4 regions of the Paenibacillus swuensis genome follow, and region 4 is predicted to be linked to each of the others. Evidence: riboswitches for the same ligand, from Rfam matches in the RefSeq annotation. Region 4 holds a riboswitch; each other region holds the start of a gene.

Region 1 (2,200 bases), 630 kb from region 4:
ATAGCTGCAGATTTATCACCTAGCGTGACTTTGGCCCCAGGCATAAAATACTTACCGTTAATTGCAACAAGGTTTTCGCCTTTGAAAGGCCCGGTTGCCGGGTCAATGGAAGTCACCACCGGCGTTGCTTTGTATTTGTAATTACTTAGTGCAATTTGGTTATCAGGATTAGTTAATTTTATTTCTACTGAACCTTGTGCACCTTGAGGCACGACAACTTTCACCTCGGTTGAGCTGACGAATTGCTCGCTCGTTGCACGCGTTCCACCGAAGGTTACGGTCGCACCTTGACGGAAATTAGTACCATTCAATGTAATTGTATTGCCGCCTTCCGGTGCGCCTTCATTAGCTTCTACAGAGGTAATTACCGGTGCCGGGAACTTAACACTCAGTTGAACCGCAGGTAGAAATTTCATCCGCTTTGCGCCGGCATAGTCATTATATTCTAATTTAGAAGTTAAATCTGAAGTGTAATAAGTGCCTGCTTTATTCTTATCTTTAGGTCTAATCTTGTATTTGAACGTTAGAAGGCTGTTTTTCAATTCAAGGAAGTTCCACTGCAATTGATTTCCGACTACAGTAGGCTGAGGTATATTATCTTTGTAAGAGTCAGGAACAATCTCGAATTCAGGTGCGACGAGATCCGAAACGACAATGTTGTAGGCACTTGCCATACCGATCTCACGAACAATCGCTTTGTAGATATCGGACAATCCTACAGATCCAAGTACGAAATGATGATGTGAAGATGTTGTCGCCATTTCTTTCAATAGGATGTTCGGACCGCTGGTAGTCGGATCCGCATTAGTGTCTAGCAATGCAATCGTATAAAATACAATACCCGCTTCTTTTGCCAACAACGCTTTATCTTTGGCATACTGGTATGGATTGACCGTAGGAACAGTCGCATCTCCATCTGTCATAAGAACGATAACAGGCTGAGCTTCGGGTCTATGGTTTGCAAGCATTTCCATGGCTTTATCAATGGAATCACCCGTTGCTGTAGATCCGTTCGCTGCGAGTCCGTTGATGTAGCTTTTCAATTGTACAGCATCTGTTGTCAGTGGTAGAGCCTTAGTGTCTGAGCTGAAATCAACTATACCGACTTGGTGCTTTGTTAAATCTACAAGATCAACAAATTCTTTCGCTGATTTAATTGCGTCGCTCATCTTCTGACCTCTCATACTACCGGAGCGGTCGATGATAAGAATAACATCACTAGGCATAATGACATTAACAGGTGGAGTACCTTGTATCTGTAATGTAACTTCAGCTTCACCCTCAGTTGTAATTTGAGTGGGATTCACTGACTTGTTCACATTGACATAATCCGCTGCCGCTTCGGTCTGTTGAGAGAAGCTCAGTGTGGACAGTACGAAAAGAAAGCATAAAAACACGTTAAACCACTTGCCTGTTGTTCTCATCGAAACTCCTCCTATTAAATAATAAAATGGAGCCATTAGACATTGCTAATGCTCCATTTTTAGATAATGAAAGATTTGCAACCTGGCGATCTGATAGCAGTTGTTACTATATACCTACTACGGAAGACCCAATGGCTTTGCGTCCTTGCATTTCTGCAAGTTTGCCAGTATTTAGTTTAGGAAATTATACCCAGTACAATATTATAACCCCATTACAAGTCTGTCAATATTTATTTTTTTGTGTCGAATAACAGACTATCGTAAAGAATTGTACTCTCATAAGCAGACTTTTGTTTTCTGGCTGTGCTTGTTTTGTGCATTCCCAGTTCAGCAGATATTTTGAACTCGTTCATACGACCCAGAATGATCTCATCGTACGCCAGCAACTTGCTCAGTTGGTCTCTCATTTCTTGTAACTGAGCTTGATTGACCGTTCCGTTCTTTAACAGGTCGATGTGTTCTTCACGTTGTTGAACGAAGGCCACAATGTCTTCCTCGGTTGAGTGCTCAATCTGATGAACCAATGCCATCGTCATGGTTTCGAGTTGTTCCATCCAACTATACATAATGGTTAGAGGGTTTCATGCTTCCTGCCAGCCTTGAAGCTTCTGCCCATGTCTCCCTTAACTCTTCAATGTAGCCTAACGCTTCAGTAATCAAGATGAGGTCTTTCTTAACATTCCCTTGAACAAGCAGATGAATAATGTATTCATACATAACCAATAAGTCCTTGGACACCGGCTGTTTCATATCCAATGATGAAATAAACTCATAGA
Region 2 (2,200 bases), 1.7 Mb from region 4:
CATGATTTCTTGATCGAATTCGTTCAATACCGTTGTAATCGTATGTGTACGTAGAAGGTGATGTGTAGTTTTGATGCGCTCCGGTGAATACAAACTTTTCAAAGGTACAACACTCCTCGGAATCAACTAGAATAAGAGTATTTTACCACAACTGGAACAGATCAGCAGAATTGCCCCACTACTTCATATCAACCAGGGGCATGGGATAAGCGAACCGGGGTTGGAAATCCCAGGAGCACAAGGAGAGCTCATAAATACTGCGGTGCTTGCCGGTACCGTAGTAGTCCGCTTCGGTGTTGCGATGCCGAAATCCATGCGCCGAGAGGGCGCGAATCGAAGGGATGTTTCCGTCGCTGACCGTTACTTGTACGGATTGGAGACGTTCGAATTTCCGGAGAGCTTCCAGTCGCGCCTCAATGAAACGCTTGCCGATGCCCTTACCTTGAAATTCCGAGTGCACATTACTAAAAAGAAGCCAGCCCGTTGTATGATACATATCAATGCCGGCGCAACAGAAGCCGATTAATTGTCCTTGATGGGTTGCTTTAAAAATCAGATCGGGAAACAACTCGAAATATTTTTTGAGCTCATGCTGATTCATGCGGTCCGGCAAAGTTAGATCCGCAAGCTGAATCATTTCCTGGAAATCATTTCTCCGCGCTTGGCTGATCGTCACCACTTCCACGGTAAGCCTCCTCTTATGCAAACAAGCTATGTGTTCATAGTAGCATCCGAATGTTAAGGGGATTCTTTGCTTATTTTAATATTTTGTTAAAGCATAGTACATTAGAACTAAATGCGAGCAGCGGTCTATTGCGAAAATTGTCAAAATACGGTATGATATCGTTTAATAACATAGTGCTTAAGTATTCGATAACGGCAAACTTATTGAAAAGTAAGGACGCAAAGCTTAGGGTCTAAGGTTACAACGCGAGTTGTAACGATGGCAGCCTGGCTACCGAAAATCCTTTCCTACAAGCCTAAAGGCTGTGTCTGTTGGAGGATGCGGTCTTTTTTGTTGCCGAAAAATGTACAAATTTGGAGAACAAGGCGGTGTGGAGAGATGTATACGAACAGCAACTTAGCTAAGAAGATGAACTACCAGACGAGTATTGCCGCTTCCGTCTTATTGCAGTGCAAGACCGTTGTGGAGAAAGAAGATTTCGTATCCACCGGGATCCTCACCTATGCCGAAGGGGACGTTATTGAGGTTGAAATCGCGGAATATAAGCTGTTTGATCTCGGGAAACCTGTGAAGTTGACCGTATATTCGAAAGCAGGGATTTATGTGTTTCATACCATGGTTGTAGCTAAAGACCGAGGGGCGATCATGGTGCTGAACCCGCCGGACAACCGGAAGAAATTCAAGGAACAACGTGAAACCACACGTGTACAAGTAGATTGCAAGGGTATCTTGTTAAGGGATCACGCATCGAAAGACAATCCCGACAATGAGCCGATTGCTTTAAGTCTGAAGAATATCAGCTTGAGCGGGATGGGGCTGGCGGTTTACGCTTATGAGCCGATTCCCGTTGGCTCCCAGATGAGTGTCCGAGTGGATATCGGCTTCCCGCTGACCTGCAGAGTCGAAATCATCCGCTGTGAATTTATCGGCCAAGGTCATTATTACGGGGTGCGCATGTTATCTTTAACCTCGGAGCAGACGAGTGCCATCCGTGCCTTTATCGTCAAGACACAGACCGTGACTTATTTCTCGAAGAAGAAAGATGATGCCTCGAAAGCAGCAGAGGAATAGGGAACAGACCGGCCGGCGATTAGCCGGTCTTTCCTGTTTCGGGCGGCGCCGGTTCCCCCAAGCCGCCTCCCTCAACCCTCGACAAAGCGCCAGGGCATAGCCTGGCCTTTGGAGATCCCGATGCGACCGGTTTCCTTCAGGGGAAGGGGTCGCATCCCTGTCGGCGGCGGGAGCAGCTCGAGCTCGCCGCCGCCGAAACCACCGCATACATCGTACCCGTTGTATGCGAGATCCAGGGCAAGCCCCTTCGTGAGCTTGCCCGGACCGTTCAGCAGCTGCGCGTCCCGCACGCCGGGGCGGTTCGCTCGGACGAGCTCCAGCCCCTGGACGACTTCCGCTCCGCGCAGCAGCACGGCGCCGGGCTCGCCTTCGCCCTCGGTCACGATGTTCATGCAATAGTGCATCCCGTACGAGAGGTACACGTACAGATGCCCGGCTTGTCCG
Region 3 (2,200 bases), 660 kb from region 4:
CCTGGATTTAGTATCTCACAGAAATTGGATGGTCTCCACTATGAATTTTACGTAATCCTTTGCCATATGGGTAAAAAAAAGACCATCCGTTGTCGTCGCAGCTAACAACAACAGGATGGTCCTACACATGGCGTCCGCTTTAATAAAATTTAACCGTCTTATATTGGGAAGCCGCCTTGAACAGCGTTGGTGTCTTGCCGTGTTGTACATAGGCCGCATCGTAAGTGGTGTCCACCGTCTGCCACTTGTTATCAATATATACTTCGTTCCAAGCATGGTACGTGGCAGGGGCATCGGCATGGTACCCTTTCACGACCTTGGTGGGAAGCCCCGCGCTTCGGGCCATAGCCGCGAACAAGGTCGCGAAATCGTAGCAGATCCCCTTGGAGGATTTATAAATCTCATCTACCTCCGGCGTGTATTTCGAGGAAACGGTTTTCGCTTCAAGTGTGTCATACTTTATATTTTTGGTGATATATGTGTATATGGCTTTTAGTTTAGCTTGATCGGTTTCGGCGCGTAAGGTCAATTCACGTGCTTTAATCACAGCTGACGTGCTATTCGACCAGTTGATCAAGGAGATGGATTGCAGGAATACGTCGTTACCGACCCCCTGCTTCAGTGTGAGCTCTTCTTGGGTAATAACTTTATATTTAGTATCGCTTACCGATTGCGCGATCAGCACCTTATATACCCCGTCCCCTAACTGCAGCGGATATTGGGCTCCCGGGCTCATTCTGTAGTCGTAGCTGACTTTCCCCTTCGTAACACGGATGATCGTTTCCCGATCCGGAGATTGTTCATAGTTTACCCTTAACACACCTTTAGTCAAAGCTTCGCTGTCGAATAGTGTCATGGACGACGCGGCCGCCACGGAACCGAAGGGAGCCAAAAGACCCAAAACTATAACAAACATCGATCTCCATACCCATTTAGACACAAAAAAACTCCCCCTTCGGTAACTGGCTGTCTTTTTAGTAGAATTCTACTAAGGAAGACCCTTTAGTTTTGCGTCTTTAGCTTTCGCTAAATTTGCCTTTATCGGTGAAAGCACCTTATTTATTAATCTAAATGTACTATAGGATCGACAGCTTGTATATAGACTTACGACCTATGATTTGGAATTATTTGTCCTTTCAGAATGAGTCTATGGGTCGGATTTTTCATAGGATGGCACGTAACCAGCGTAATTTCGCGTAAATTCTCCTTTCCTTTCAGCACCCCAACCTCTTCGGGAAGCACAATCTCCTTGCTTGTCAGTTTATATCGAAATTTCTCTTTTCCCGTGTCGACTTCAACTACATCACCGATCTTCATCTCGCCTAACCGGTTAAAATTCTTTCCGTATGTACGGTTACGATGACCTGCAATGGCGTAATTGCCGATTTGGCCGGCTTTACCGGTGTTGGCAATGCTGGCGACTGACCGTGACAAGTTTTGTTTCGTAGCGTTGGTCAGGATTGGCAAGTTCAGATCAATTTTGTTGATGATCAAGACGCCCTCGACGTTCTTTAACTTTACTTCAGCCGCGGGCGGTTTTTTCTGTGACGGGGCAGGCTGCGCTGTCATTGGCTTCGTTGCGGCAGAATCACTGTCGTCCGGTGGAAGATCGGCCTGCTCCACAATATCTTCTACCGTCGTCTCCAGAGCGATCTGTTGCATGTTCTGTTGCCATTGTTCCAAGATCCGATTCTGTTGATACGTCTCGTACCGGTCTTTAACAGCGGGATAGAGCAAGATCATAAATCCCGTCAGAATGATGAATGCCGCAAGTAATTTCTGTCTCAACATAATTAACTCCCTTCATACAAAATGGAAGCGAGCCTCGTAAGGTCTCGCTTCCAATGGTCATGTTCTTTAGCGCTTGACGAGAACTTTCCGTCTAAGTACTGCGAAGCCCAACAGGATCACGGCTACACCGAGAGCTTGCGTCTTCCATGGACTGGCTTCGCCGGTCTTAGGAAGCATCGGTGCAATCGTTTCATCGGGAACGGCCGTTCCCAAAGGAACGTCTACATCTGTTTCAATGATGTCTACATCCTCCGGAGGATCAACACGGACCGGTTCCGTAGGTACCTCTATGTTTCCGGTTGGCGTCACATCCGGTACCGGCGTTAATTCGATCGGCGGTACCGTCGTCGGTGGTATCGTAGTTGGTGGCACCGTCGTTGGCGGATCCGTTGGCGGATTCGTCGGCGGT
Region 4 (2,200 bases):
GCCATAACCGTAAGGTGTAACAATATCGTACATATTGCGTTGAAGTTGCTTTACCTCCGGCAAATTTAAATCATTAATACTTCTCATCAAGAATGCATAACAAATTATGAATTGTTGCTCACGGTAAACGAACAGTCGGGCCATGCCCTCATTGTTGTTTTCCGCCATCGCGCAATATCCCGGAGAGTAGTAAATATCCGCTCCTCCTACCGAGCGAAGGGCGTCATTCCATTCTTCCGTCTGGGAAGTCATGAATACTTCATAACTAAACATGGATCGCCCACCCCAACCTATTCTAAAAATAGTTTCGTTCTTTAAAAAGAACATTTTGATTAAAAAAATAGGCGCTAATCAGCGTCCCATCCACTATCTAGTTTTATTTACCTAGTTTAATTCTTTATAACGAACATGTCAATGCGGGAATACGCGCTTTAATTTTTATAAACATTTATGCATACGGACGTTAGTGCTTATTAAACCGGCTTTAAAGATGCATTTCCATTCCGGCTCAGGCGTTATGATCAACAAAGAACAATGAGGAAATACAGTTACGATCTCCTCAAGTTGATGATCTTGCAGCAGGTTTCCGCTCCCGCCTGTTATCACACGCAAATATTTACGATGCAAGCAAGCCATGTGAACCTGCCCTGAGTCCGTATCCATCGTGATCTGTGATAAGCCGTCATACATGTCCCAAGCTCGAAAGCCATTTACTTGCCGGGCATCCCGATCAGCAACAGGACTTTCAATCATATGCCAATAAGCATTGGTCCTGATCTGAAAACCCAAAGCTTTATAAAGGTTCAACGCGTTATCATTCCATACGAAACAGTCCAATTGAACTTGAGAGACACCTTGTTCGCGGGCGATGTCAAACGTATCGGACAGAAGCCGGCCGCCGATTCCCTTGCCTCGGTCTTGCTGACTCACCGCGAAGTTATTAATAAACAGACCGTCCTCATTCATAAAGTACTCTATAAATCCAGTTAGGCGCGTGCCCTCGTAAGCGCCCATGAAACACGCGCCGGACGAAGAATTTTCAAGAAGGTCTGTGGTGTAAGCAACATATCCCGGACAAGAAAATTTGGTTAAGTGAAACACAGATGGTTGAACCATGGACATCCACTGCTCGGTCCATGCAGGAATATACTTGGCATCTTGCTTATGTAAAGAGTATGTTACGATCTTCATGGTCTAATGGGCTTTAACGATCCCTGCTGCTTGAATTCCGCGAGAAAGCTCCGGACTTCCTCAACGGTAATGCCGAGCTCATAGGCTGACTTTAATAAATCGATCCACTCTGGATCCATATCTTCTCTATTGATCTGGACGGCTTTCATGTTTATCCTCCCCAATGTAAAACACGGATACCAAGCAATCCAGCTGTCTTAGTCAGGATACAACTTTAAGACCTGTGACTTTGCGTCCCTGCTTTTCAGTCAGGTTTGCCCTACGGTTATTTCTACGTATATGATACTAGCTGTATGGTGAAAAGTATGTCGATTTTTATTGTCTAAAAATGTATTTTTTTACCGATATTATGAAGCGGTTACATTTCTTCCGTTAACCTATTGTTAATTAAAACTTTTTCAGGTAACCTTGTGACAAATGCTCTGTTTGAAATGTAATTAAAAATCCCAAAAAAAGGATCGATTCTACATGATAGGACAACGGATTAAGAATTATCGGTTATCGAAGAAGCTGTCCCTATCGGAACTGGCTGAGCGCGCTGGTGTCGCCAAGTCATATCTTAGCAATATGGAACGGGACATTCAGACCAACCCCTCTATTCAGTTCCTTGAGAAGATTGCCGATGCGCTTGACGTGACTGTTGATGATCTGCTGAACCCTATTCAGAAGCCGGAATCATCCGAAGTTGATCCCGACATGGATCCCCAATGGTACGAACTCGTCCGTGAAGCTATGAATTCCGGCATTAGCAAGGAACAGTTCAAGGAGTTTCTGGAATTCACACAATGGAAGATGAATAATAAATGAAGAAGATAAGTATATGAAGCCCGATATTCATTCTTCAAGGAGAAAGTTTCTGAAGCTGAGCGCCATGGTGTTCGGAGGTTTATTGACCGCTCCCTTTGCCGGCTTCAGCTATGCGCGTTACCTGGAGCCGCAATTGTTGAAGATCAAGCGAATATCGTTAACCCTTCCCCGCCTTCCCGCTTCATTCGACGGAATCCGCGTA

What was found. Region 4 has a riboswitch for cyclic di-GMP ahead of SY83_RS22675 (anti-repressor SinI family protein). Riboswitches for the same ligand answer to the same signal wherever they lie in the genome.
Region 1: it holds a riboswitch for cyclic di-GMP, as region 4 does, so the genes downstream of both, SY83_RS11005 (IPT/TIG domain-containing protein) here and SY83_RS22675 (anti-repressor SinI family protein) in region 4, are expected to answer to the same signal.
Region 2: it holds a riboswitch for cyclic di-GMP, as region 4 does, so the genes downstream of both, SY83_RS00930 (PilZ domain-containing protein) here and SY83_RS22675 (anti-repressor SinI family protein) in region 4, are expected to answer to the same signal.
Region 3: it holds a riboswitch for cyclic di-GMP, as region 4 does, so the genes downstream of both, SY83_RS05125 (transglutaminase-like domain-containing protein) here and SY83_RS22675 (anti-repressor SinI family protein) in region 4, are expected to answer to the same signal.

The regions. Positions count from the first base shown of each region.
Region 1 is NZ_CP011388.1:2,509,859-2,512,058, reverse strand. Features, by position in the region: gene SY83_RS11005 (IPT/TIG domain-containing protein) at 1-1,424, opposite strand, end outside; cyclic di-GMP riboswitch class I at 1,498-1,600, opposite strand; gene SY83_RS11000 (hypothetical protein) at 1,655-1,978, opposite strand; gene fliS (flagellar export chaperone FliS) at 1,983-2,200, opposite strand, start outside.
Region 2 is NZ_CP011388.1:161,176-163,375, reverse strand. Features, by position in the region: gene SY83_RS00940 (DUF2252 domain-containing protein) at 1-102, opposite strand, end outside; gene SY83_RS00935 (GNAT family N-acetyltransferase) at 179-685, opposite strand; cyclic di-GMP riboswitch class I at 869-963, shown strand; gene SY83_RS00930 (PilZ domain-containing protein) at 1,064-1,756, shown strand; gene SY83_RS00925 (DNA-3-methyladenine glycosylase) at 1,828-2,200, opposite strand, start outside.
Region 3 is NZ_CP011388.1:1,229,051-1,231,250, forward strand. Features, by position in the region: gene SY83_RS05125 (transglutaminase-like domain-containing protein) at 140-940, opposite strand; cyclic di-GMP riboswitch class I at 955-1,047, opposite strand; gene SY83_RS05130 (class D sortase) at 1,105-1,791, opposite strand; gene SY83_RS05135 (collagen binding domain-containing protein) at 1,858-2,200, opposite strand, start outside.
Region 4 is NZ_CP011388.1:1,884,418-1,886,617, forward strand. Features, by position in the region: gene SY83_RS08215 (lipid II:glycine glycyltransferase FemX) at 1-273, opposite strand, end outside; gene SY83_RS08220 (GNAT family N-acetyltransferase) at 439-1,191, opposite strand; gene SY83_RS22675 (anti-repressor SinI family protein) at 1,188-1,340, opposite strand; cyclic di-GMP riboswitch class I at 1,371-1,460, opposite strand; gene SY83_RS08225 (helix-turn-helix domain-containing protein) at 1,660-1,998, shown strand; gene SY83_RS08230 (metallophosphoesterase) at 2,012-2,200, shown strand, end outside.